One region of the Cupriavidus sp. Agwp_2 genome, then DNA from elsewhere that is predicted to be linked to it. Evidence: predicted binding sites of a transcription regulator. Region 1 holds the regulator's gene; the other holds the start of a gene.
The links. The regulator sigma-54, encoded in region 1, starts transcription at its own class of promoters, with help from an activator protein. The targets are predictions, from matches to a motif close to TGGCANGNAANCTGCTTT.
Positions count from the first base shown of each region.

Region 2: the regulator sigma-54 is predicted to act here: its motif matches at 2,516-2,533, upstream of urtA (urea ABC transporter substrate-binding protein).

Region 1 is NZ_CP088083.1:356,039-367,313, forward strand. It holds gene mutY (A/G-specific adenine glycosylase) at 50-1,222, shown strand; gene LPA45_RS01700 (LON peptidase substrate-binding domain-containing protein) at 1,241-1,909, opposite strand; gene rapZ (RNase adapter RapZ) at 2,019-2,903, opposite strand; gene LPA45_RS01710 (PsiF family protein) at 3,025-3,357, opposite strand; gene hprK (HPr(Ser) kinase/phosphatase) at 3,535-4,506, opposite strand; gene ptsN (PTS IIA-like nitrogen regulatory protein PtsN) at 4,587-5,042, opposite strand; gene hpf (ribosome hibernation-promoting factor, HPF/YfiA family) at 5,413-5,763, opposite strand; gene LPA45_RS01730 (RNA polymerase factor sigma-54) at 5,812-7,290, opposite strand; gene lptB (LPS export ABC transporter ATP-binding protein) at 7,446-8,246, opposite strand; gene lptA (lipopolysaccharide transport periplasmic protein LptA) at 8,300-8,947, opposite strand; gene lptC (LPS export ABC transporter periplasmic protein LptC) at 9,086-9,715, opposite strand; gene LPA45_RS01750 (SIS domain-containing protein) at 9,738-10,721, opposite strand; gene LPA45_RS01755 (monovalent cation:proton antiporter family protein) at 10,872-11,275, shown strand, end outside.
Region 2 is NZ_CP088083.1:1,047,647-1,058,921, forward strand. It holds gene LPA45_RS04890 (gamma-glutamyltransferase family protein) at 15-2,060, opposite strand; gene urtA (urea ABC transporter substrate-binding protein) at 2,587-3,843, shown strand; gene urtB (urea ABC transporter permease subunit UrtB) at 3,943-5,595, shown strand; gene urtC (urea ABC transporter permease subunit UrtC) at 5,595-6,803, shown strand; gene urtD (urea ABC transporter ATP-binding protein UrtD) at 6,800-7,648, shown strand; gene urtE (urea ABC transporter ATP-binding subunit UrtE) at 7,651-8,343, shown strand; gene LPA45_RS04920 (urease accessory protein UreD) at 8,454-9,323, shown strand; gene LPA45_RS04925 (urease subunit gamma) at 9,410-9,712, shown strand; gene LPA45_RS04930 (HupE/UreJ family protein) at 9,763-10,374, shown strand; gene LPA45_RS04935 (urease subunit beta) at 10,386-10,691, shown strand; gene ureC (urease subunit alpha) at 10,688-11,275, shown strand, end outside.

The sequences.
Region 1 (11,275 bases):
TGATGCAACGTCGGTCGTCAACACCAGCCCACACCACAAGCCGTACCCCATGCCCCGCAAGTCCACCCCCCGCGCCACCGCCGCCATTCCCGACGACATCCACGTGCCCCCCGATTTCGGCGCACGGATCGTCAACTGGCAACGCGTCCACGGCCGGCACGACCTGCCGTGGCAGAACACGCGCGACGCCTACCGCATCTGGCTGTCGGAAATCATGCTGCAGCAGACCCAGGTCAGCGCGGTGATCGAATATTTCCAGCGCTTTGTCGCCGCATTGCCGACGGTGCAGGCACTTGCCGCCGCGCCCGCAGACCAGGTGATGGCGCTGTGGGCCGGCCTCGGCTACTATTCGCGCGCGCGCAACCTGCACCGCTGCGCGATGCAGTTGGTCAGCGAGCACGGCGGCGTTTTCCCAACCGATCCCGCGGTGCTGGCCACGCTCCCCGGTATCGGCCGCTCGACCGCGGCGGCGATCGCCGCATTCAGCGCCGGCGTGCGCTCGCCGATCCTCGACGGCAACGTCAAGCGCGTGTTTGCGCGCTGCTTCGGCATCCATGGCCATCCGGGCGAGCGCGCGGTGGAGACGCGCATGTGGCAGCTGGCCGAGATTGCACTGCCCGCAGCGGGCCCGCGCCAGGCCGACGACATGGTCGCCTATACGCAAGGGCTGATGGACCTGGGCGCGACGGTCTGCTCGCGCGGCAAGCCGGCGTGCCTGGCCGATGCCGGCGCCTGCCCGCTGTCCGCCGACTGCGCGGCGCGCCGCGAAGGGCTGACCGGCGTGCTGCCCACGCCAAAGCCGCGCGCCGCGATTCCCGAGCGCAGCACGGTGATGCTGATGCTGCGGCGCGAGCGTGAAGTGCTGTTGCGGCTGCGCCCCGATAGCGGCATCTGGGGCGGCCTGTGGAGCCTGCCTGAAATGCCGGTCGACACCGTGCCTTTCGATGCGGAAGCCGCCGAAATGGCCGCGCTCGACTACGCCCGCGCCTACGGCAAGCCCGTGCGCGCCGCGATGGCGGGTGAGCTGACCCATGTCTTCACGCACTTCCGCCTGTTGATCCGCGCGATTCGCGTCGATGTGGGCGCAGGTGATTTGATGGTGCAGGACAGCGTCACGGAAGCCGGGCAACGCTGGCTCTCGCTCGACGATCTCGACGCGCTGGGAACGCCCGCGCCGGTGCGCAGGCTGCTGGAGGACCAGGCCCGCGGCGGCCTGTTCTGAAGGGGACCGCGGCGCGGGTCAGACGATGTGGTTCTGCCGCATGTAGCGGTGCACGATCTCGATGCGCATGCCCGCATCGGGCAGCGCCATCAGCATCTGCTTGGCCTTCAGCGGCACCGGCAGCAATTCGCACAACCGGTTGGCGACCCAGCTGGGATCGTCCCACAGGTAAGGCTCGTCGAACGGCATCCGGTCGGGTTGCTCGGCATGCAGCCGCGTCACGATGCGGCGCAGCGCATCCAGGCATTCGCCCAGCAGTTCGAGCTTGCAGTCGATGATATCGGCGGGCAGCACCTCCGCACGCGCCACCAGCAGGCCGTCGTCGCGGGTCTCGTGGCTGATGATGTGGAAGCGCTCGCGCCCGCGCGCGCGGATCAGCAGCACGCCGAGCTGCTCCATGTTGCAGTCGACGATCTCGGCCAGGCAGCCCACCATCTCCGGCACGGTTGCCTTGCCGGGCTGCGCCACTTCGTCGCCGCTCTCGATCAGGCAGGCGCCGAACGGGGTGCTGTCGCGCAGGCAGTTGCGCACCATGTCGACATAGCGCGCCTCGAATACGCGCAACGGCAGCCGGCCACCGGGAAAGAGCACGGTGTGCAGCGGGAACAGCGGGAGGTTGTCTAGCGTCTGCGGCTCGGGGTCGGACCCGGCGGACGAGGTGGGGCGGTAAAGGTCAGTGGAAGACATGCGGTGCCAGCGTGCATAAGGGGATGCAAGGGGATGCCAGAATGCAGCAACGGCGCGCCGCCGGACCGTACGCCGCGCCGCCGATGCCCGCAGGCCCGCACGCTTGGCGTCAGCCCGCCGGCGCGAGCTCTCGGTGTCTCACCAGCACATTACCATGCGCGCGGAAATAGTTGGCGAGCCTTTCCGCAATATAGACCGAGCGATGTTGGCCGCCGGTACACCCGATGGCGACGGTCAGGTAGCTGCGGTTGTCGGCAATGAAACTCGGCAGCCACTTTTCCACATAGGCGCGGATATCCTCGGCCATTGCCAGCACCATCGGCTGCGCCTGCAAAAAATCTATCACCGGCGTGTCACGCCCGGTCAGCGGGCGCAGCGCCAGGTCGTAGTAGGGATTGGGCAGCGAACGCACGTCGAACACCATGTCGGCATCGCTGGGCACGCCGTGCTTGAAGCCGAAGGACTCGAACAGCAGCGTCAGGCGCTCGCTGTCGTCGCGGATCAGTTCCTTGATCCAGCTGCGCAGCGTATTGGTGCGCACATTGCTCGTATCGATGCGGTGCGCGGCCTCGGCCAGCGGACTCAGCAGTTCGCGCTCCATCTCGATCGCTTCCATCAGCGCCGTGTCGCTGAGCGCCGGTTCACCACCAGGGCCCTCCTGGTCGGCGGTACGGATCGACAGCGGATGGCGCCGCCGCGTCTCGGAATAACGCTGCACCAGTGCATCGGTGCTCGCTGTCAGGAACACCACCTCGACCTGGTGCTCGCCGGCGAGCGCGCGCACGGTGTCGGGCAACTGGTCGAGCGACTCGCGGCTGCGGATGTCGGTGGCGACGCCCAGGTGCGTGTAGCCCTGGCTGGAAAGGTAGCGTGTCAGTTCCGGGATGAACTGCGCCGGCAGGTTGTCCACGCAGTAATAGCCTGCATCTTCGAGGACGTTCAGTGCGACGGACTTGCCGGAACCGGAAATGCCGGTGATGAGAATGATGCGCATAGCAACTGAAGCATAGCATCAGGTGATGGCCGCGTCATGACAGCAGGATGACGGCGGACCCGCAAACAACAATGGCGAACCTCGCGGTTCGCCATGCCGTGGTTCCTTCCGGGGTCGTACCTCAGGCCGCCTTCGACAGGCACTCCTTCATGTACGCCTTGTATTCGTCGCCCTTCTTACCCTTGCCTTCCTTGCTGCAGGCTGACATCTTTTCCTGCTGGGTCTTGGGCGTGGCGTCCGATTTGGCCGACAGGCACTCCTTCATGAACGCCTTGCGATCGTCCCCCTTCTTGTCGCCGGCCTGCGCATTGCAGGTCTTCATCTTTTCCTGCTGCGCGGTGGGCGCCTTGGCGGCGTCCTTGGCCGGGGCGGCCGGTGCCGACGCCGACTGGGCGAAGGCCACGGATGCCAGCAGCGGGGTGACCAGCGCGCACATCGCGATCAGTTTCTTCATGCTTGCTCTCCTTGGTGTGGAAAACATCGTGGCCGCACGGTGTCAGGGGCTGGCGGCGGCCTTGTAATGGGCTCGATGCCCATTACAGCACAAAACGGAAGACGTCCCTAGCGCGTTGACGGCGGTGGTCGCCGCCGTTGTAAGCAATTGAAAACGGAGCGCTGATGGCCCCGGCGCTCAGAGCAGGCGGCCCTGGCCGCGCGAGACCGCATCGGCCTGCATCGCGGCGCGCTGGCGGTCCATGAAATCGCGCAGCGTGTCGATGCCACGCAGGCGCAGGATGGTGTTGCGCACCGCGGCCTCGACCAGCACGGCGAGGTTTCGCCCGGCCGCCACCTGGATCTTGACCATGTGGATCGGCAGGCCCAGCACGTCGAGGTATTGCGAATCGAGCGGCAGGCGCTCGAACTCGCCGTCGTTGCGGCGCACCAGCTGCACCACCAGCTTGATCTTCATCTTCCGGCGCACCGCGGTCTCGCCGAAGATGGTCTTGATGTCGAGCAGGCCCAGGCCGCGCACTTCTAGCAGGTTCTGCAGCAGCGGCGGGCACCGGCCCTCGATGAAGTCCGGCCCCAGGCGTACGAAGTCAACCGCGTCGTCGGCCACCAGGCCGTGTCCGCGCGATATCAGTTCCAGGCCCAGTTCGCTCTTGCCCAGGCCCGATTCGCCCATGATCAGCACGCCCATGCCGAGGATGTCGAGAAACACCCCGTGCATGGTCACGCGCGGCGCGGAGATGCGCGACAGGTACAGGCGCAGGTGGTCAATCACCGCGGCCGACGACACCGGCGTGGTGAAGAGCGGCGTCGACGAGCGCGTGCAGCGCAGTTCCAGGTCCGGCGGCGGCTCCATGCCATCGGCCACCACCAGGAAAGGCGGCTCCAGCAGGATCAGCTCGCCCATCTGGCGCTTGCGGATATCGTCGTCCAGCCGCTGGTAGTAGGTGATTTCGGGCTTGCCGAGCACCTGGATGCGGTTGGGGTGGATCAGGTTCAGGTGGCCAACCAGGTCCGCGGCAGAGGTGGCTTCGCGGGCGAATTCCACGTCGAAGGCGCGGTCCGCACCTTCCAGGCCGGCCACCCACGAGAGTTTGAGGTCGGCTGCGTTGTCGTCGAAGATGGACTGGGAAGTGACGCCGGTGAGTTCCATGCGGGTATGACGTGTGGGGCGGTGTGCCAGGCGCTGCGCCTGTCCGGTCTGTGCCGGCCCGTTCGGGACAGATCAGGGGATCAGGGGTGCCATTCGGTCAGCAGCTGGTGCACAGCTTCGGAAGTTGGCAAGGTCGCCAGCCCTTCGCGCATGTCGCGGTCTGACAGCAGCTGCGCGATCTCGGACAGGATTTCCAGGTGTTGCTGCGTGGCCTGTTCCGGCACCAGCAGGAAAATCAGCAGCGACACCGGCTTGCCGTCAGGCGATTCAAACGGGATCGGCTCGGCCAAGCGCATGAAGGCGGCCAGCGGCTGCTTCAGGCCCTTGATGCGGCCGTGCGGAATCGCCACGCCGGCGCCGAGCCCGGTGGAGCCCAGCGACTCGCGCGCAAACAGGTTGTCCGTCACGATGGCGCGCGCCACGCCATGGTTGTTCTCGAAGAGGAGCCCGGCCTGCTCGAACACACGCTTCTTGCTGGTGACGCTGACGTCGAGGGTGATGTTGCCGGGTGGCAGCAATTTGGCCAAACGATTCATGGGCGATGCGCAGGATTTCAGTTAGCGGGCGGATCCGCCGTTCCGCCGGGCAGTGGATGGCTCAGAGGCAGCGGATCACCGGCAGCGCCGAGGCGTCCGGCCATTATAGAGCAGCGGCCTCCCTGTGATTGTGCACCGCAGCGCTGCGCCCGTGTGGGTCCGCACCGTAACCGGGCGCGGGGCAGAATGCGGCGCTGCATGTATGGCGCAGCATACACCTTGCTGCGGCCGTTGCGAACACTCCGCCTCAAACGGGTGACAGGCGTTTGCGCACGCGCCACAGCGCTGCAGGCGCAAAAAAGCCGCGCAAATGCGCGGCTTGCCTGTTTTGTCTTGATTCAGCAGCCCTCTGTGGGGCCACCGGGCACGGTCATTGCTGCATCTGCGCTGCGGCCATCTGGTACTTGACCGCTTCGCGGTCGTGGCCCTGCACGCGGTCCTTGTAGCGGAGTACCTGACGGTCTAGCTTGTCGACGAGTGCGTCGATCGCTGCATACAGGTCTTCATGATGCGCTTCAACGAAGATGTCCTTGCCCCTGAGATGTAGATTGATTTCCGCGTATTGCCGACGGTCCTTTTCCTTGTGGTTGTCGACAGAGAGCAGCACGCTAACGCCAATGACCTGATCGAAATGCCTGACGATTCGCTCCAGCTTCGTTTCCACGTACTCACGCAACGGCGGCGTGATGTCCAGGTGGTGTCCACTGATCTTGAAGTTCATAGCGCTTCTCCTTCTGAAAGAGCCTCACCAGGCAGGCGGTGGGCTCGGCTACAAAGACTTGCGGAGATTCACTGCGGGGATCTTCAGGGCTTCGCGATATTTGGCAACGGTGCGGCGTGCGACAACGAAGCCTTGCTCACCCAGCAGTTCGGCGATGCGACTGTCGGAAAGGGGATTCCTCGGGTCTTCGGCTCCTATCAGTTGCTTGATCAAGGCGCGGATGGCCGTTGATGAAGCCGCGCCACCGGTTTCGGTGGACACGTGGCTCCCGAAGAAGTACTTCAGTTCGAAAGTACCCATCGGCGTTGCCATGTATTTATTGGTCGTCACCCGGGAGATGGTTGACTCGTGTAATCCCAGTGTATCGGCAATCTCCCGCAAAACCAAGGGGCGCATGGCGATTTCGCCGTGCGTGAAAAAGTTCTTTTGACGCTCGACAATGGCCTGCGAGACACGCAGGATCGTGTCGAACCTTTGCTGGATATTCTTGATCAGCCAGCGTGCCTCCTGCAGCTTCTGCTGCAGGCCAGCGGTACCTGACTCTCCCTTCGCGCCGCGCAGGATCTGCGCGTACATGTCGTTGATGCGCAGCCTCGGCATCACATCCGGATTGAGTTGCGCGATCCAGCCGCCGCCGCTCTTGCGCACGAACACATCGGGCACGACGAAGTCGGCTTCGGGGCGGCTATACGCGTGGCCGGGGTAAGGTGCCAGCGAGCGGATCAATTCGTGCGCGGCCTTGAGTGCTGGCTCGTCTACCTGCAGCGCTTTCTTCAGTCGCGTGTAGTCGCGCACTGCCAGCAGTTCCAGGTGGTTATGCACGATGTTCAGCGCCAGCTCGCGCTGCGGGTGCTTCAGCCGGCGCAACTGCAGGCCGAGGCACTCGGCGGCATTGCGCGCGCCCACGCCAGGCGGGTCGAAGCTCTGCAGCAGCGTCAGCATGGCCTGCACTTCGTCGATCTCGAACTCGAGTTCTTCGGGCAGTTCTGCGCAGATTTCTTCGAGTGAGGCGCTGAGGTAGCCGTCGTCGTCGAGTGATTCGATCAGGAAGATGGCAAGGCCCTTGTCGCGCACCGAAATCTTCAGCGGCGTCAGCTGTTCCATCAGGTATTCGCGCAGCGTGGGCTCGGCCTCGCGCAGCTGCATCGGCGTCTTCTCGTCTTCGTCGCCTTGCGGGCGGCGCGCGAAGTCGTCCAGGCTCCAGTCGCCGCCATAGTCATCGCCGCTGTTGCTGTCGCCGTAGCTGTCGTCGTCGCCCGCGCCATCGGCGCGCGCCTCGCCGTTGCCTTGCGGTTCGGCTGGTGCCGGGGCCGGCGCGCTCTGCAAGTTGACCGAACCATCGGCAGCCACGCGCAGCGGGCTTTCGATCCAGTCGTTCTCGCGTTCGAGCAGCGGGTTTTCCGTGAGCGCCTGTTCGACTTCCTGCTGCAGTTCCAGCGTCGACAGCTGCAACAGCCTGATCGACTGCTGCAGTTGCGGCGTCAGTGCCAGGTGCTGGGAGAGGCGGAGCTGTAGCGACGGTTTCATGCGACCTATTTTATGCGCATCTTTCCGTTGTTGGAACGGAAATTGCTATCGATGTCGCGGCTTGATCGACGCCGGCAGTGGGCTGGCCCATATGCAGATCATGGGGCCGAAAGCAGGGAGAATCAATGGCCTGCCGCAGCGGGCAGGCCAGTACATCACATGCGGAAGTTCTCGCCCAGGTAGACGCGCCGCACCGATTCGTTGGCGATGATCTCCTCGGGCTGGCCCGCGGCCAGCACCGTGCCTTCGCTGATGATGTAGGCGTGGTCGCAGATGCCGAGGGTCTCGCGCACGTTGTGGTCGGTGATCAGCACGCCGATATTGCGCGCCTTCAGGAAGCTCACGATGCGCTGGATTTCGCCCACTGCGATCGGATCCACGCCGGCGAACGGTTCGTCCAGCAGGATGAAGCGCGGCGACGATGCCAGCGCGCGCGCGATTTCCACGCGGCGGCGTTCGCCGCCGGACAGCGACAGCGCCGGGTTGTTGCGCAGGTGCGCGATCTGCAGGTCGTCGAGCAGCGCGTCGAGCCTGCGTTCGATCTCGGCCTTGGCCAGCGGCTTGCCGTTCTCCACCTGCAGTTCCAGCACCGCGCGGATGTTCTCCTCGACGTTGAGCTTGCGGAAGACCGACGCTTCCTGCGGCAGGTAGGACAGGCCCATGCGCGCGCGCTCGTGGATCGGCAGGCCGCTGATATGGTCGCCGTCGAGCACGATATCGCCCTCGTCCAGGTTCACCAGCCCCACGATCATGTAGAACGAGGTGGTCTTGCCCGCGCCGTTGGGGCCGAGCAGGCCGACCACTTCGCCACTCTTCACGTCCAGCGAGACATCCTTGACCACGGTGCGCGAGCCGTAGCGCTTTTTCAGGTGGCGCACGACCAGCGTGCTGCCGCCTTCGAGGACGGCCGTGGCTTGGACGGAAGGCTTTTCGGCGATGGTGGCGGTATCGGTCATTGGCACAGTCTGGCGTTCAGCGTTTCAGGCGAGGAAGCGGTCCCGGCCCGGCGTCAGGGTTTGTTGGCGGGCGCGGGCGCCGGCTTCAGGTCCAGCGGCGAGCCGCTGCCCGAACCCTGCGCATTCGGGTCCTGCCGCGGCGACAGCACCGCGCGCACGCGGCCCGACGGATTGGCGGCCGAGGTATTGTCGCCGCCGCCGGCAGCCGTGTAGAACTCCTTGCGGCTGTCGTAGGTCAGCACCGCGCCGCGGATTTCGTCGAGCATCTTGGCGCCCTGCAGGCGAGCCATGCGCGCGTGGCCGATCAGCTTGGACAGTTCCTGCTTGCCGTCGTATTCGATGCGGTCGCCCCAGCCGTCGATGTATTCGTCGACGCCTTCGCGCTTCTGCCGGATGTAGGCCTGCTTGCCGGCCTTGGCGGTGGCCACCGCGAACTGGTAGCCCTCGGGATCGGTGCGCAGCTCGGCCGCATCTGACTTCAGGACCATCGTGCCCTTGGTCAGCACCACGTTGCCGGTCAGCGTATAGATCTGCTTGACGTCGTCGTAGCTGGCGTTGTCGGCCTCCAGCACCATCGGCTTGTCGCGGTCCGCGCGCTCTGCCAGCGCGGGCTGGGCCAGCAGCAGGCCGAGGGCCGTGGCCGTGGCGAGCAGGGCCTGGGCGGCGTGTCGACGGGACGAAGTCGTCAGGGAAGCGGTCATGTTGGCAGCAGTGGCTAGAGGGCGTGTTGGTGCGGGTGGTGCGGGTGGTGCGGGTGGTGCGGGTGGTGCTGGTCGTGCGGGCAGGCAGGGCGCGCAGCGGCATTGCCGGCGGCCGGCCGCGTGGCCGCGCGGACCGGGTCAGGGCCCCGGCGTACGGCCCGGGGACGGCCCGGTGACGATGGTGCCGCGTACATTGCCGAGCAATTGTACTTCGCGGGTGACGTTGTTGAAGATCAGCCCGTTCGCGGTCATCACCGAAGGGCCGCGCGTCAGCTTCACCGGCTTGTCGGTCTTGACGATGTCGTCGTTGACCAGCAGCTGGAAATAGCTCGACGCGGCGGTCAGCTGCGGATCCTTGGACGGATCGACACCCTGCTGGCGCAGGATATGACCGTTGCCATACAGGTCGATCACCGAGCCTTCGGCGTTCATGTGCCCGATGTCGGCCCGCGCCGTCACTGGTGGGCGGTCGGGTTCATAGGCGCGCAGCGCGGGACGCGTGACCTCGTAGGTCTGGTCGTCCTCGAAGTGGACCATGCGGTCGCCGGTGAAGCGGATCTTGGTGCTGCCATCCTGTGCCAGTTCCGTGGCCGAGAAACGGTCCATGAAATAGTCCGGCTCGTGCTTCTTGGTGGCCTGCGTATCCTGGCTTTCCTTGGGCGAGTTGATCTGCACCAGCCAGAAAGTGCTGCCAGCGACGATGGCCATCAGCAGCAGCGGCAGCAGCCGCATGACGATGCCGCTGAGGGAGGCGATGAGTGCCTGCATGGTGTGCTTGTCCGCGCCCCGTTCAGATGACCTTGGCGCGGGTCAGGTCGTGGATATGCAGCGCGCCGACCAGGCGCCCGTCGTCGTCGACCACCAGCAGCTGGTTGATGCGGTTGGCTTCCATGACCTGCACTGCCTCGACCGCAAGCTGGTTCTGGTTGACCACATGCGGGTTGTGGTGCATGACGTCGCCGATGGGAACGGTCTTCCAGTCGCGCGGGGTTTCCAGCAGGCGGCGCAGGTCGCCGTCGGTGAAGACGCCGATGGCATGGCCGTCGGGATCGACCACCGCGGTCATGGCCATGCCCTTGCGCGTGATTTCCATCAGCGCCTGGGCCAGCGGGGTGTTTTCCCGGACTTCGGGCACCGCATTGCCGCTGCGCATGACGTCGCGCACATGGGTCAGCAGCTTGCGCCCAAGCGCGCCGCCCGGGTGCGAGCGGGCAAAGTCTTCCTCGCCGAAGCCGCGCGCGTCCAGCACCGCCACCGCCAGCGCATCGCCCAGCGCCAGCGCGGCGGTGGTGCTTGCCGTCGGCGCCAGGTTCAGCGGGCAGGCTTCTTTTTCCACGCCCGCGTCGAGGTGCGCATCAGCCAGCTTGGCGAGGTTCGATTCAGGATTGCCGGTGACCGAGATCAGCCGCGCGCCGATGCGCTTGACGATCGGGATGATCGACAGCAGCTCGCCGGTCTCGCCGGAATTGGAAAACGCGACCAGCACGTCGTCGCGCGTGACCATGCCCAGGTCGCCGTGGCTGGCCTCGGCCGGATGCACGAAGAACGCCGGGGTGCCGGTGGAGGCCAGCGTGGCCGCCACCTTGCGCCCGATATGGCCGGACTTGCCGATGCCGGAGACCACCACGCGCCCATTGCATTGCAGAATCATCTGCACGGCGTGGGCAAAGTCGTCGGTCAGGCGGCCGGAAAGTGCGGAAACCGCATCGGCTTCGGTCTGGAGGGTATCGCGGGCAAGGCGGAGTGCTCGATCCGCATCGAAATTGGCTATCATGGCGTCGAAGTATACCAACGAATGCGACGTCGCCCGGGGCTGGCTCCATGTCCCCCTGGTGCCCGCCGCATCGCCGCGCTTGCCAAGTTTCCCCGGCAGGGTGCCCGTGCCGGGTCGGACGCGCGCCTGGCCGGTCACCCGACCATCTTGATGCACTCACCGCTGGAACTGACCCTGGTGCTGCTGGCCGCTGCCGTCTTCGGCGTGGTCGCTTTCCGCATGCTGCAGCTGCCGCCGATGCTTGGCTACCTCGCCGTGGGCATCCTGATCGGCCCGCATGCGCTGGGGCTGGCCAGCGACACCGCGCAGACCAAGTACCTGGCCGAGTTCGGCGTGGTGTTCCTGATGTTCTCGATCGGGCTGGAGTTCAGCCTGACCAAGCTACGCTCGATGAAGCGCCTGGTGTTCGGGCTGGGCGGCTCGCAGGTGGTGCTGTCGATGCTGGCGGTGGTGCCGGCCAGCTGGGCCTTCAACTGGCTGTTCCCGCTGTCGTGGCAGGCCTCGGTGGCGCTGGGCGGGGCGCTGGCGATGTCGTCCACGGCGATCGTCTCCAA
Region 2 (11,275 bases), 690 kb from region 1:
GTGCCGCTACCCCATCAGGGCTTGAACGTATCGCCCAGCACCACGCCTTCGCGGCGCGGGTCGGCGCCGCCCACCAGCACCGCCGAGCCGCCGATGGTGGTGCGGATGATCGCGCTCAGGCCGCTCGACTGCGCCCCGATGTTCACGGTATGCCCGAGGTTGCGCAGTCCCTTGACCAGCGGGTCGTTGTCTCCCGCGATGCCGCCGGCCGGCACGCTGCTGTCGACGTTGGGATGCTCGCCGCCGACGATCATGGCCGAGCCCGCGCCATTGGAGCCGCCGAAGTCGATCATCGACACTGCCTGCTGCGCGTCCAAGTTCCAGTCCAGCGCCGCCACCAGCGTCTTGGCCACGTACTGGATGATGGTCGCGCCGCCTGGCGAGCCGGTCGTCATGTAGAAGTCCCCACGCGACCCGTCGGCATTGCGCTTGAACACCAGCGTCGGCGACATCGAGCTGCGCGGCCGCTTGCCTGGCTGCACGCGGTTGGCGACCAGCACGCCGCCCACGGCAGGCGCTGCGTTGAAGTCGGTCAGCTCGTTGTTCAGCAGGAAGCCGTTGGTCATGTGGTACGAGCCCAGCCCTGACTCGATGGTGGTGGTCATCGCTACCACGTTGCCGTACTTGTCGTGCAGCGACAGGTGGGTGGTGCCTCGCTCCTGCACGAACGACGGCGACAGCGGCACGTCGCCGAGGTTGCCTGCCGCCACCGGCGTGGTCAGAACGCCGGTGGTGCTGATCAGCGCGGCGCGCTGGCTCAGGTAGGGCTTGTTCAGCATGGTGTCCCAGCTGCCGCCCGGCAGGCCGATGAAGTCGGTGTCGGCCACGTACTTGTTGCGATCGGCATAGGCGAGGTGCCCGGCTTCGCCCAGCAGGTGGGCGCCCAGCACGCTGGGGCGGCCGCCGTTCTGGTCGACCAGCGTGGGACCATGGCTGGCCATGTCGAAGTTCTCGACGATGCCCAGGATCTGCGCCACCGCGATGCCGCCGGAGGAGGGTGGCGGCATGCCGCAAATCTCGTACTGGCGATAGGTGGTGCAGACCGCAGATCGCTTCTTGGCCTGGTAGTTGGCCAGGTCGTCCAGCGTGGTCACGCCAGGCGTGGTGTTGCCGTCGTAGGTGGTCTGGATCTTGTTGACGATGGCCTGCGCGATCGGGCCGTTCTTGTAGAAGGCATCGGCCCCGCCCGCGGCCACGGCCGTGAACACGCCGGCCAGCGCCGGGTTCCTGAGGATGGTATTGACTGCGCGCGGCGTGCCGTCGGGGTTCAGGAAGTAGGCGGCCATTTCCGGGTCGCGCTGGATGTTTGTCACCGTGGCCGCACCGGAAATCGCTGCCGCCATGCGGGGCGGGATCGCGAAGCCGTCGGTGGCAAGCTTGATGGCCGGCGTGAACAGGTCCTTCCAGGCCAGCTTGCCATGGTCATTGTGGGCCAGTTCCAGCACGCGCAGCGTGCCGGGCGTGCCGATCGAGCGGCCGCTGCGGACGGCGGTAGGTGCCGGCGCGGTCTGGTCGGAAGCGGACTTCCACTGGATGTAGTCCTCGTCGGCGCCGGCCGGGGCGGTCTCGCGGCCGTCGTAGGCGGTCACCGCCTTGCTTGCCGCGTCGTAATACATGATGAAGGCGCCGCCGCCGATGCCGGAGGACTGCGGCTCCACCAGGTTCAGCACCATCTGCGCCGCGACCGCGGCATCGGCCGCGGTGCCGCCGTCCTTGAGCACGTCGCAGGCGACCTTGGTGGAGAGCGGGTTGTTGGTCACGGCCATATAGGTCTTGCTGTAGACCGTCGACTTGGGCGCGTAGCCGGTGGCCTGCTCGGGCGCGTTCGGGTCGCCGGGCAGCACCACCGCCTGGCCGCCGGTGCTGCCATCGAGTTCGCAGCCGGTGGCCGCCGGCGTGGTGACAACGGGTGGCGGGTCGTCGCCGCCACCGCAGGCGCCCAGCGCCAGGGTGAAGGCGGCCAGGGCCAGGATGCCTTTGCGGCGCGATGCGGATTGCAGGGCGTGGAGCGACGGTTGCGGGACGGCGAGTGACGCCGTCTGATCTTCGGAAAACGGCATGGCTTCTCTCTGGGTTGTGTGGACCCGCATTCTTGTGTCGACCAGCGCCTGGCGCGATCGGCCACCGCGTCATGGCGGGTTGGACGGCGGCTATCTCTTACCGTAGGTTGGCCATGCGCCGGTCTTAATGGATGGTTGTACCGATTTACAGTCATCCAATTCCGGTTTAAAAGTCTGCTTACTTCTGCGCGGCGTGTCGCCATTGGCAAGCCGCATGCGCTTCAGCGCCATTCCCCCTTGCGCAGCGCGCCGCCGACCCGGCGCGAGCGACACGACCGATTCTGGCGCATGGTCGCAACCCGCTCGCGGGCACCATGCACCGTCACTGCTCCCATTTCTCCCGTTGCACTGTCTCAGTGCCACTCGCGCTGCACGCCCGTGGTGCGCGATGGTCCCCACGACCCGGTTAAGCCATGCGCGTCGTGCCTGGCAGCCAGGTCGCGGCGCGAAATCGGTGGCACGCTAGTTGCAGATGCATCACCCCGGGGAGCGTAGTCCCTACTAACACCACGAACGGGAGCTGCAAATGCAACGACGTGACATGCTGAAGCTGTCGGCCATCGCCGCCGCGGCAATGATCGGTACCAGCCCGCTGGCCATGGCGCAGTCCAAGGAACCGATCAAGGTCGGGATCCTGCACTCGCTGTCCGGCACGATGGCCATCTCGGAAACGTCGCTGAAGGACGTGGCCCTGATGACCATCGACGAGATCAACAAGAGCGGCGGCGTGCTCGGCCGCAAGCTCGAGCCGGTGGTGGTGGACCCGGCCTCCAACTGGCCGCTGTTCGCGGAGAAGGCGCGCCAGCTGGTCAGCAAGGACAAGGTCGCGGTGACTTTCGGTTGCTGGACTTCGGTGTCGCGCAAGTCGGTGCTGCCGGTCTATGAAGAGCTGAACTCGCTGCTGTTCTACCCGGTGCAGTACGAAGGCGAGGAAATGTCCAAGAACGTCTTCTACACCGGCGCAGCGCCCAACCAGCAGGCGATCCCGGCGGTGGAATACCTGATGAGCAAGGAAGGTGGCGGCGCCAAGCGCTTCTACCTGCTGGGTACCGACTACGTCTACCCGCGTACCACCAACAAGATCCTGCGCGCCTTCCTGAAGAGCAAGGGCGTTGCCGACAAGGACATCGAAGAGGTCTACACCCCGTTTGGCCACAGCGACTACCAGACCATCGTCGCCAATATCAAGAAGTTCTCGCAGGGCGGCAAGACCGCGGTGATCTCGACCATCAACGGCGACTCCAACGTGCCCTTCTATAAGGAACTGGGCAACGCCGGCCTGAAGGCCAAGGACGTGCCGGTGGTGGCGTTCTCGGTGGGCGAGGAAGAACTGCGCGGCATCGACACCAAGCCGCTGGTCGGCCACCTTGCGGCGTGGAACTACTTCATGTCGGTCAAGAACGCACAGAACGACGCCTTCAGGAAGCAGTGGGCGGCCTGGGTCAAGGCCAACAACCTGCCAGGCGGCGACAAGCGCGTGACCAACGACCCGATGGAAGCCACCTATGTCGGCATCCATATGTGGGCGCAGGCGGTGAAGAAGGCCGGCACCACCGACACCGACAAGGTGCGTGCGGCGATGTACGGCCAGACCTTCAAGGCGCCGGATGGCTTCACGCTGACCATGGGCGAAAACCACCACCTGTACAAGCCGGTGATGATCGGCGAGGTGAAGGGCGACGGCCAGTTCTCGGTGGTTTGGAAGACGCCGAAGGCCGTGCGCGCGCAGCCGTGGAGCCCGTTCATCTCGGGAAATGAAGGGAAGCCGGACAAGGTGCTGTAAGCCTCGTTTGCTTGCCACCACGCGGCTCCCCCGCTCCCGCTTGCGGGAGAGGGGGAGCAAACAGTCAGCTCGCTTCATTCCTGCCACTCGCAAGCTCCTATGCGCAATCCCTCATCCGTTCAAGTCGTGGCCTGGCTGCGCGCCCTGCTGGCAGCGCTGCTGCTGGCCGCGGCGCCGTGGGCCGTTGCGCTGACGCAGGCCGACCTGAAGCCGCTGGCCGAAGACGACTTCGACGCCAAGACTGCCGCGCTGTCCGCGTTGACCAGGGCATCGCCTGCCGAAGCCGGCCCGATCCTGAAGGCCCTGCAGGACGACACCCTGCAATATGCGCCTTCGGTCGGCATGGTGCGCCAGGACGGCGACAAGGTGGTCGATGCCATCACCGGCAAGGCGGTCACGGTGAAGCCCGACGAGCTCGAATCCCTGACCCTGAACAACAGCCTGCGCGCGCTGGTCGACAGCGCCGCCAGCAGCCTGCAGCTGCAATCGCCTGACATCGCGGTGCGAGCGCAAGCCATCAGCACGCTGCGCGACCAGCCGGAAAGCGCCTCGCTTGCCGCCGTCGAAGCCGCGCGCAAGACCGAGGCCGATGCCGGCCTGCGTGCCAGCCTCGACGTGATCTGGGCCAACCTCGTGCTGGCAGAAACCGCGCCGAACACGGATCCCGCCGCGCATGACGCGCGGCTCGAAGCGATCCGTATCCTCGGCAAGGACAGCAACCCGCAGAGCCGCCAGAAGCTGGCGCCGCTGGTCGAGCGCGACAGCGCCGGCAACTACCGCGAGCCCGATGCCGATGTGCGCCTGGCCGCGCAGCAGGCACTGGACCAGTTGCGCCGCGACCAGCGCCGCGCCGAGCTGATCGGCAATCTGTTCGCCGGCCTGAGCCTGGGCAGCGTGCTGCTGCTGGCCGCGTTGGGCCTGGCCATCACCTATGGCCTGATCGGCGTCATCAACATGGCGCACGGCGAGTTCCTGATGATCGGCGCTTATGCCACCTATGTGGTGCAGTCGCTGTTCCGCACCTATGCACCGGATGCGTTCGCGTGGTACCTGCCCGCCGCGCTGCCGGCGTCGTTCCTGGCGGCGGCCGTGGTGGGCTTCGTGCTGGAGCGGCTGGTGCTGCGCCACCTCTATGGCCGCCCGCTGGAAACGCTGCTGGCCACCTTCGGCATCAGCCTGCTGCTGATGCAGGCGGTGCGCACGCTGTTCGGCGCGCAGAACGTGGAAGTGGCCAATCCCGGATGGATGAGCGGCGGCCTTGAATGGATGCCGGGGCTGGTGATTCCGTACAACCGCGTGGTCATCATCCTGTTCGCGCTGGCGGTGGTGGCGGTGGCGTGGGCGGTGCTCAACCGCACGCGGCTGGGGCTGTTCGTGCGCGCCACGACGCAGAACCGCACCATGGCGGCCTGCGTCGGCGTGCGCACGTGGAAGGTCGACAGTTATGCCTTTGCCTTCGGTGCCGGCATCGCCGGGCTGGGCGGCTGTGCGCTGTCGCAGATCGGCAATGTCGGTCCCGACCTGGGCCAGGCCTACATCATCGATTCGTTCATGGTGGTGGTGCTGGGCGGCGTGGGGCAGCTGGCCGGCACCATCGTGGGCGCGTTCGGGCTGGGCATCATCAACAAGTTCATCGAGCCCTTCTATGGCGCGGTGCTGGCCAAGATCTTTGTCCTGGTGCTGATCGTGCTCTTCATCCAGAAGCGGCCGCAGGGACTTTTCGCGCTCAAGGGGCGCAGCGCGGAGGCATGATGCAGCGATTCCAATCGAGTTCTTCCGCGGCACCGTTCCGGCTTGCCGTACCCGAGCGCCAGTCGCTGTTCTCGCCGCGCGGCTGGATGGCGCTGGTGGCGCTGACCGTGATCGTCGGCATCGGCGTGCCGGTGTGCGCGCTGCTCGTGCCGGAGGGCCATGCGTTGCACCTGTCGGCCTATGCGCTGACGCTGGTCGGCAAGATCATGTGCTTTGCGCTGGCGGCGATCGCGCTCGACCTGGTGTGGGGCTACTGCGGCATCCTGAGCCTCGGCCATGGCCTGTTCTTCGCGCTGGGCGGCTATGCCATGGGCATGTACCTGATGCGCTCGATCGGGCGCGAAGGCGTGTACAAGAGCGACCTGCCTGACTTCATGGTGTTCCTCGACTGGAAGGAGCTGCCGTGGTTCTGGCATGGCACCGACCACCTTGGCTATGCGCTGTTGCTGGTGGTGCTGGTGCCTGGCGTGGTGGCGTGGCTGTTCGGCTTCTTTGCCTTCCGCTCGCGCATCAAGGGCGTGTACCTGTCCATCATCACGCAGGCGTTGACATATGCGGCAATGCTGCTGTTCTTCCGCAACGAGACCGGCTTCGGCGGCAACAATGGCTTTACCGATTTCAAGCGCATCGCCGGCTTTGCCATCGCCGCGCCGCAGACGCGCACGGCGCTGTTCGTGCTGACCTTCCTGGCGCTGCTGGGCGGCTTCGTTGCCTGCCGCTATATCGTCACGTCCAAGCTGGGCCGCGTGGTCACGGCGGTGCGCGATGCGGAGATGCGGGTGATGTTCTCCGGCTATAACCCGCTCGGCTACAAGCTGTTCGTGTGGACCTTCTCCGCCGTGCTGTGCGGCATCGCCGGCGCGCTGTACGTGCCGCAGGTCGGCATCATCAACCCGGGCGAGATGTCGCCCGGCAACTCGATCGAGATGGCGGTGTGGGTCGCCGTGGGCGGCCGCGGCACGCTGATCGGCCCGGTCATCGGCGCGTTCCTTGTCAATGGTGCCAAGACCGTCTTCACCGCCCACTTTGCCGAGTACTGGCTGTTCCTGCTCGGTGCGATGTTCGTGCTGGTGACGCTGTACCTGCCCGACGGCGTGACCGGCCTGTGGAAGCGCTTGCGCGAGCGCCGCGTGCAGGCCGCTGCACCGATCACGCCGGAACCTGTTTCCACGCCCGCGGTGGCTGGCCGCACCGGAGGTGAAGCATGAACGCCGCACTCGAACACGGCCAGGCCGAAAGCGGCGACGCCACCGGGCTGGGCCGGGTGCTGGAGCCGGGCACCATCGATGTTTCGCACGGCCCGATCCTCTACCTGGAAGACGTTACCGTGCAGTTCGACGGCTTCCGCGCGCTCAACAAGCTGAACCTGTCGATCGACCATGGCGAGCTGCGCTGCGTGATTGGCCCTAACGGCGCGGGCAAGACCACGATGATGGATGTCATCACCGGCAAGACCGGGCCGCGCAATGCCAATGTCAACGGGCGTGTATTCCTCGGCCAGACCATCGACCTGATGCGGATGACCGAGCCGCGCATCGCGCAGGTCGGCATCGGCCGCAAGTTCCAGAAGCCCACCGTGTTCGAGCAGCACGCGGTGTGGGAGAACCTGGAGCTGGCGATGAAGGCCGACAAGCGCTGGTGGTCGTCGCTGCGCGCGCGGCTGACCGGCGAGGGGCATCGCCGCATCGAGGAGACGCTGGCGCTTACCGGCCTGGAGGATGAAGCGTACCGGCCCGCCGGACTGCTTTCTCACGGGCAGAAGCAGCGGCTGGAGATCGGCATGCTGCTGATGCAGCAGCCGCAACTGCTGCTGCTCGACGAGCCGGTGGCCGGCATGACCGATGAGGAAACCATGCAGCTGGCCAGCCTGCTCAACGGCTTGCGCGGCAGCTGCTCGATGATGGTGGTGGAGCACGACATGGAGTTCGTGGCCGCGCTGGCCGGCGATGCCGGCAAGGTCACGGTGCTGGCCGAGGGCAGCGTGCTGGCCGAAGGCACGCTGGACAGCGTCAAGCGCGACGAACGCGTGATCGAATCCTACCTGGGAAGATAACCATGCTGCAGGTCAATGCACTGAACCAGTTCTACGGCGGCAGCCATATCCTGCGCAACGTCTCCTTCGACGTGCCCGCGGGCAGGCTGACCACGCTGCTCGGCCGCAACGGCGTAGGCAAGAGCACGCTGCTGAAATGCCTGATGGGCGTCGTGCCGACGCGCAGCGGCAGCATCCACTGGGACGGCAAGCCGCTGGAGAAGAAGGCGCCGTACGAGCGCGTCTCGGCCGGGCTGGCCTATGTGCCCCAGGGGCGCGAGATCTTTCCGCGGCTGACGGTCGAAGAGAACCTGCTGATCGGCGCGGCCAGCCGCGCGCGGCCATCGGGCGTGCCCGATCGCATTTACCAGCTGTTCCCGGTGTTGCGCACGATGCGCCAGCGCCGCGGCGGTGACCTGTCCGGCGGCCAGCAGCAGCAACTGGCGATCGGCCGGGCGCTGATGAGCGAGCCGCAACTGCTGATCCTCGACGAGCCGACCGAAGGCATCCAGCCGTCGATCATCCAGGACATCGGCCGCGCGCTGCGGCTGCTGGTGGATGAGTTCGGCATGACCGTGCTGCTGGTCGAGCAGTACTACGAGTTCGCGCGCCATATCGCCGACCACTATGTGGTGATGAGCCGCGGCGAAGTGGTTGCGCGCGGTGCCGGGCCCGGCATGGAGCAGGACGGCGTACGGGAGCTGATTGCCGTGTAAGGGCAGGGCGGGGGAATGCGCATCGCACGCCGCTTCCGCGCAGGCAGGCGGCGCGCTATGATTGCCTGCAACCCCCGCCATCGCGCGCCCGCCGCCGGCATTGCCACGCCATGCGTCATCCAGATTTTCCTTCGTCACTCGCCGTGCCTGCCGCATGGCAGGCCAGCCTGCGGCTGCGCTTTGCGCAACGCGGCGAACGCACCGCGCTGGTCGAGCGCCGCCACCAGGGGCCATTGCTGGTGCAGAAGCCGCTCTATCCCGAAGGCGGCATCTGCCATGCCGTCATCCTGCATCCGCCGGCTGGCGTGGCGGGCGGCGACAGCCTGGATATCGATGTGACGGTCGAAGCCGGTGCCCATGCGGTGCTGGCCACGCCGGGCGCCACCAAGTGGTACAAGTCGCTCGGCCGCGATGCGGCGCAGCAGGTGCGGCTGTCGGTTGGGGCGGGGGCGCGGCTGGACTGGCTGCCGCAGGAGAACATCGTGTTCGACGATGCACGCGCGCGCATTGCGACGGTGCTCGACGTGGCGCCGGGCGGCAGCGCCATTGGCTGGGATGCCGTGGTGCTGGGCCGGCAGGCATCGGGCGAGCAATGGGCGCGCGGCGCGCTGTGGCTCGATACCCGCGTTGGCGGGGGCGAGCGCGCGTTGTGGATCGAGCAGTCGCATCTCGATGCGGGGTCGCCGCTGCGCACGGCCGTGGCGGGACTCGATGGGCTCAATGTGCTGGGCACGCTGTGGGCGGTGGGCGAGGGCGCCACGCAGGAACTGGCGGAGGCGCTGGCCGGACGGTTGCCCTACGGCCCGGAACTGCGCGCGGGCGTGACCTGCCTGGCAGCCCATGGCCAGTCCATGCTGCTGGTGCGCGTACTCGGCCGTCAGATGGAAGCCGTGCGCCATGTGATGGTCGATTGCTGGAGCGCGCTGCGCGAGCCGATGCACGGTGTGGCGCCGCGACCGCTGCGGCTGTGGGCGACGTAGGGCCACAACGCCACGCAGGGCCACGTAGGGCCACGTAGGGCCACGTAGGGCCACGATCGGACAACAAGACAGACAAGGAACAAGAGATGGAACTGACGCCGAGAGAGAAGGACAAGCTGCTGATCTTTACCGCCGCGCTGCTGGCCGAACGGCGCAAGGCGCGCGGGCTCAAGCTCAACTATCCGGAAGCGGTGGCGCTGATCACCGCCGCCATCATGGAAGGCGCGCGCGACGGCCGCACCGTGGCCGAGCTGATGCACGAAGGCACCACCGTGCTGACGCGCGACGAGGTGATGGACGGCATCGCCGAGATGATCCCCGAGATCCAGGTCGAAGCGACGTTTCCCGACGGCACCAAGCTGGTGACCGTGCACCATCCCATCGTCTGAAGCTTCACTGCGACGACAGATTCGAAGAGCAAATCCAACCGAGAGCCGTTATGAACCGTTCCGCCTGCCTGCGCCTTGCCCTGGGCACCCTCCTGACCGTTGCCGCCACCGCCGCGCTGGCGCACCCCGGCCATGACGCCGCCACCGTAGGCGCCAGCCTGTGGGCCGGCCTGGAACACCCCTTCACCGGCGCCGACCACCTGCTGGCGATGGCGGCGGTGGGCGTATGGAGCGCACTGGTGGCGCGCTCGGCTGCCGATACGCTGCGCCTGCCGCTGGTCTTCGTCGCGCTGATGCTGGTCGGTGCCGCGCTCGGCCTGGCCGGCATGGCGCTGCCCGCGGTGGAACCGATGATCGCCGTGTCCTTGCTGGTAGTGGGCTTGATGCTGGCGCTGCGCGCCAGGCTGCCGGCATGGGCCGGCGCCTTGCTGGTTGGCGGCTTTGCGGTGTTCCACGGTTACGCGCATGGCGCGGAGCTGCCGGCCACCGCCGAGGCGCTGCCCGCCGTGCTGGCCTACGTTGGCGGCTTTGCCGTCGCGACCATGGCGCTGCACCTGCTCGGTATCGCGGCCGGCACGCTGCTGCGACGCCATGCCGGCTGGCTGGCCCGCCTGGCCGGTGCCGGCGTGGCACTGTACGGCGCCGGTCTGCTGGTGGCCTGAGGAGACGCGCCATGATCCCCGGTGAACTGATGCCTGCCGATGGCGAGATCGAACTCAACGTCGGCCGCGCCACGGTCAGCGTGACGGTGGCCAATACCGGCGACCGGCCGATCCAGGTCGGCTCGCACTTCCACTTCTACGAGACCAACACCGCGCTGTCGTTCGATCGCGAGGCCACGCGCGGCTTCCGGCTGAATATCGCGGCGGGCACGGCGGTGCGTTTCGAGCCGGGCCAGACCCGCACTGTCGAGCTGGTGGCGCTGGACGGTGACCGCATCGTCTACGGCTTCAACGGCAAGATCATGGGAGCACTGTGATGGCAAAGATCTCCAGGCAGGCCTATGCCGAGATGTTCGGCCCGACCACAGGCGACCGCGTGCGGCTGGCGGACACCGGGCTCATCATCGAAGTCGAGAAGGACTTCACCATCTACGGCGAGGAAGTGAAGTTCGGCGGCGGCAAGGTGATCCGCGACGGCATGGGCCAGAGCCAGCGCATGGCAAAGGACTGTGTCGATACGGTCATCACCAATGCGCTGATCGTCGACCACTGGGGCATCGTCAAGGCGGACATCGGGCTGAAGGACGGGCGCATCGCGTCGATCGGCAAGGCCGGCAATCCGGATATCCAGCCGGGCGTGACCATCGTGGTCGGGCCCGGCACCGAGGTGATTGCGGGCGAGGGCATGATCGTCACCGCGGGCGGCATCGACAGCCATATCCACTTCATCTGCCCGCAGCAGATCGAAGAGGCGCTGATGAGCGGCGTCACCACCATGATCGGCGGCGGCACCGGGCCGGCGACGGGCACCTTCGCCACCACCGTGACGCCGGGGCCGTGGTTCATGGAGCGGATGCTGCAGGCGGCCGACGCCTACCCGATGAATATCGGCCTGCTCGGC